Regions from separate parts of the Pantoea sp. SO10 genome, predicted to be linked through region 2. Evidence: predicted binding sites of a transcription regulator. Region 2 holds the regulator's gene; the other holds the start of a gene.
What was found. The regulator Fur, encoded in region 2, represses iron uptake genes when iron is present. The targets are predictions, from matches to a motif close to ATAATAATGAGAACNACTATCAA.

Region 1 (2,203 bases), 710 kb from region 2:
CGGGCTGCCAAGCGGATTACGCAGCAGCGACTGGAAAATCGCGCCGCTGATGCCTAACGCCGCACCAATCAGCAGCGCCATTAGCACGCGCGGCAAGCGCCATTCCAGCACGATCAGTTTGACGTTGCTGGCGCCCTGCCCGAGCAGAATTTGCCAGATTTGATCACCGCTGATCTGCAATGCGCCGCGCGTCATCGCCAGATAAGCCAGCAGAGCGCAGGCGCACAGCAGCCAAAGCGCATGTAACCCGACACGACGCGTCATAGTGCACCCCGGCCCAATTTACGGCGCACCAGCACAATCAGCATCGGCGCACCGAGCATCGCCGTGACGATGGAAACCCGCAGCTCGCCCGCCACCAGCAGGCGGCCAAGGATATCGGCGGCGAGCAGCAAAATCGGCGTGATCAGCGCGGTCGCAGGCAGCATCCAGCGGTGATCGTTGCCCACCAGCCAGCGGGCAAAGTGCGGCGTCATTAAACCGACAAAGGCAATCGGGCCCACCGCCGCGGTGGCTGCGCCGCACAGCAGCGCAATCGCCAACAGGCCAAGCAGTTGGGTGCGCGCCACCCGCGTGCCGAGCGCGGTCGCCATGTCGCCACCCATACTCAAACTATTCAGCGCCTGCGATAGCGCAATGGCGACCACACTGCCGAGCAGCACCGCCGGGAACAGCGTGCGCAGCGTGGTGAAATTGCGAATATCCAGCGAGCCGCTGTGCCAGAAGCGCAGATGATCGTAGATGTCGGGATTGAGCAGCGACAGGCCAGAGGTTAATCCTTCCAGCACCGCGCCCAGCGCCACGCCGGCCAGCGTCAGACGCACCGGATTGACACGCCCGCCGCCAATCGCGCCGGTCATCGCCACCAGCACGGACGCCAGCAGCGCGCCGCCAAAGGCGAAGCCGAGCCAATCCACCGGCGAGTCAGCACCGAACAGCGCAATGCCAATTACCACCGCGAAACCTGCTCCGGCGTTGACGCCGAGAATGCCGGGATCGGCCAGCGGATTGCGCGTCAGGCTCTGCATCAACGCACCAGCGAGGCCGAGCGCCACGCCCGCCAGCAAACCGGCCAGCGTACGCGGCAGGCGCGCATCACGCACAATGACGCACTCCGCGCTGTGACAGGAGGTGGTAAGCGAATGATAAACATCGGGAAGTGGTATTGATTTTGCCCCCAGCATTAAGCTGAGCGCAATGAGGAGCAAGAGCAGAATCCCTGAGCCTGCTAATGCACGAATCTGGCGCATAGCGTTCTAAACCTTCACTGTTCAACGTCGTCGCATGCGCGATGTAACTTGATAATGGTTATCGTTATTACTCGCGTTTAGCTATGTTACCATGACTCGCCTCGCGGACGATGAGGAAAATTGGTGCAATAAGGCGAACACATGAACAAATCTTCCCACTTTATCGATCTCTCGCTGCTGAAAACTCACCCGGCTTTTCGCGCGGTGTTTATCGCGCGTTTTATCTCGATTGTCGCGCTCGGCATGCTCGCTGTGGCGGTGCCGGTGCAGATTCAGCACATGACCCATTCACCGCTGCTGGTGGGCTTGGCGGTGACGCTGGCCGCTGCCGGCATGTTTATCGGCCTGCTCACCGGCGGCGTTTTGGCGGATCGCTATGAACGCAAAAAGCTGATTTTGTTTGCCCGATCCACCTGCGGCTTAGGTTTTATCGCGCTGGCCATTAACGCCGCGCTGCCAGAACCCTCTCTGATCGCGGTTTATCTGCTGGGTTTCTGGGATGGTTTTTTCGGCGCGATTGGCGTCACCGCGCTGCTGGCGGCGACGCCCGCGCTGGTCGGCAGGGAAAACATTATGCAGGCGGGCGCTATCACCATGTTGACGGTGCGCTTCGGCTCCATTTTATCGCCCGCGATTGCCGGTCTGGTGATTGCTCACGGCGACGTGACGTGGAACTACGCACTCGCTGCCTTTGGCACCTTACTTACCGTGTTAACGCTGCTGAAATTGCCCACTTTGCCGCCGCCGCCACAACCGCGTGAACATCCGCTGAAATCCCTCGCAGCTGGCGTGCAGTTTCTTTTCGCCAGTCCTATTGTCGGCATGGTGGCGCTGATTGGCGCATTAGTCACGCTGGCCAGCGCGGTGCGCGTGCTCTATCCGTCACTCGCGCCGCATTGGTCTGTTAGCGCTGACCAGCTTGGCCTGATGTATGCCGCCGTGCCGCTCGGCGC
Region 2 (2,203 bases):
AAGGATGATGAAGGCAATATCACCTGCATTTATTGCACTTGTGACGTTGATACGCTGAGCAAAGATCCGGCCGATGGCCGTAAAGTGAAAGGCGTTATCCATTGGGTTTCTGCAATCCACGCGCTGCCAGCGGAATTCCGCCTGTACGATCGTCTGTTCAGTGTGCCAAATCCGGGCGCGGCTGAGGATTTCCTCACCACCATCAACCCAAACTCACTGGAAATCAAACAGGGCTTCGTTGAGCCTGGCTTACGTGCAGCCGATCCGATGGCACCGTACCAGTTCGAACGCGAAGGCTATTTCTGTGCTGATAGCGTCTATTCACAGCCCTCCAGGCTGGTGTTTAACCGCACCGTGGGTTTGCGTGACACCTGGGCAAAAATCGGCGATTAATATTTTTAGTCGCGAGCACGATAAGATCATGAAAGGGCGAGCAATCGCCCTTTTTTATTATCTCTATTTGGCCAGATACGACCTTTTATGCTGCACGCCCTCAACGAGCCATTAATTCCCTATTTGCGACTATTCTGACTTTAGAAAAATTAACCCATTTGGCAGTGTGAAAAACTTTTTTTCAGGTAGGCTATGCGCTCTCAGACGGTGCTCTGCGGCTTATCTAAGGAAAAAAAATGACAACTCTCGCCCAGGAAGCCAGGCATAGCGTGGTGGTTTTACATCAGCTTATTGAACGTATTTTCAATCAGGCGGAAGGCAGTGACGACAGCATTGATCTGTTTTTATCGCACTTTCATCCCGAGTTCAAAATGGTCACGCCGCAAGGCAAACGATTGGACCTCAATGAAATGGAAGTGCTGTTTCGCCAGTTACAGGGGCAGCGTGAAGGCATGCGCATTGCCACCAGTGAGCACGCCATCATCTCGCAGCAAAGCGAGGAAGTGACGATTCAGTATCGTGAATTACAGATGATGAACGGCATCAATCAGAGCCGCATTTCACTGGCGGTATTGGATTGCAGCACCGCCATTCCGCGCTGGCGCTACCTGCAGGAAACGCTTGTCGCCTGATTACAGGCATAAAAAAACCGGCTCAAGCGCCGGTTTTTTTATACTGCATAGCACACTCAATTACTTATCGTGGAGCGTATCGTCTTCGCGGCAGTCTCCCAGAGCACAATGACCGTACAGGTACAGGCTGTGGTTGCTGAGCTTAATGCCGTGGCGAGTGGCAATTTCACGCTGACGCGTTTCGATTGATTCATCGCTGAATTCGATAACTTTGCCACAATCCAGGCAGATCAAGTGATCGTGGTGATGCTGCTGAGTCAGTTCGAAGACAGATTTACCGCCTTCGAAGTTGTGACGGGTTACGATGCCCGCGTCGTCAAACTGGTTAAGAACGCGATACACCGTTGCCAGACCAATCTCTTCGCCCATATCAATCAGGCGCTTATACAAATCTTCCGCACTGACGTGATGGGACTCTGGGCCGGGTCCCTGAAGCACTTCCAGAATTTTCAGTCTGGGTAGCGTGACTTTCAGGCCAGCCTTCTTCAATGCGGAGTTGTTGTCAGTCATGCGGATATTGTCCTGTTACTTTGCTAATCACTTGCGGCGCAGGGGCCTTGAATGTTTAGGTCAACGCGCATTCTCATTTGCGTCTCATTATAGAACTCAAGCAGTGAAATGAAAACCAAGGCAACGTCCTTAATCACCAAAGGTTGTAAGGATATCGTCACTAACGTCTTCAAGACGCTTGGGTTTTGGATTCCATTTCACTCAGCCTCATTCTACTGCCAGAGGAATAAGCGGATGACCATTGCGGGTATTCTACAGATTTGCGGGGAAAAGTTAAAAAACCGTAGCTATTATTTTTATAGGAAATTCCGTTACCCGATGTGAGGCAGTGCGCACATCGGGCTGAGCAGGGAATTAAGCTTCAATAATCTCTTTCAGCTGCAGCTCATCAAAGATCTGCTTCACCCACTTCTCAACGCGTTCGTTGGTCAATTCCGGCTGACGGTCTTCGTCAATGGCCAAACCAAGGAAGTTTTTGTCATCGGCCAGGCCTTTAGAGGCTTCGAAGTGATAGCCTTCGGTTGGCCAGTGACCGACGATCACCGCACCATTCGGCTCAATGATGTCACGAATAGTGCCCATCGCATCACAGAAGTACTCGGCGTAATCTTCCTGATCGCCACAACCAAACAGCGCTACCAGCTTGCCATTGAAATCAATCTCTTCCA

Region 1: entS (enterobactin transporter EntS) is a predicted target of Fur. The motif match lies at 1,299-1,321, and genes of this name have one in related genera.

Annotation. Positions count from the first base shown of each region.
Region 1 is NZ_CP040095.1:537,404-539,606, reverse strand. It holds gene fepG (iron-enterobactin ABC transporter permease) at 1-264, opposite strand, end outside; gene fepD (Fe(3+)-siderophore ABC transporter permease) at 261-1,250, opposite strand; gene entS (enterobactin transporter EntS) at 1,392-2,203, shown strand, end outside.
Region 2 is NZ_CP040095.1:1,246,753-1,248,955, forward strand. It holds gene glnS (glutamine--tRNA ligase) at 1-393, shown strand, start outside; gene FCN45_RS05735 (hypothetical protein) at 630-1,025, shown strand; gene fur (ferric iron uptake transcriptional regulator) at 1,086-1,535, opposite strand; gene fldA (flavodoxin FldA) at 1,890-2,203, opposite strand, start outside.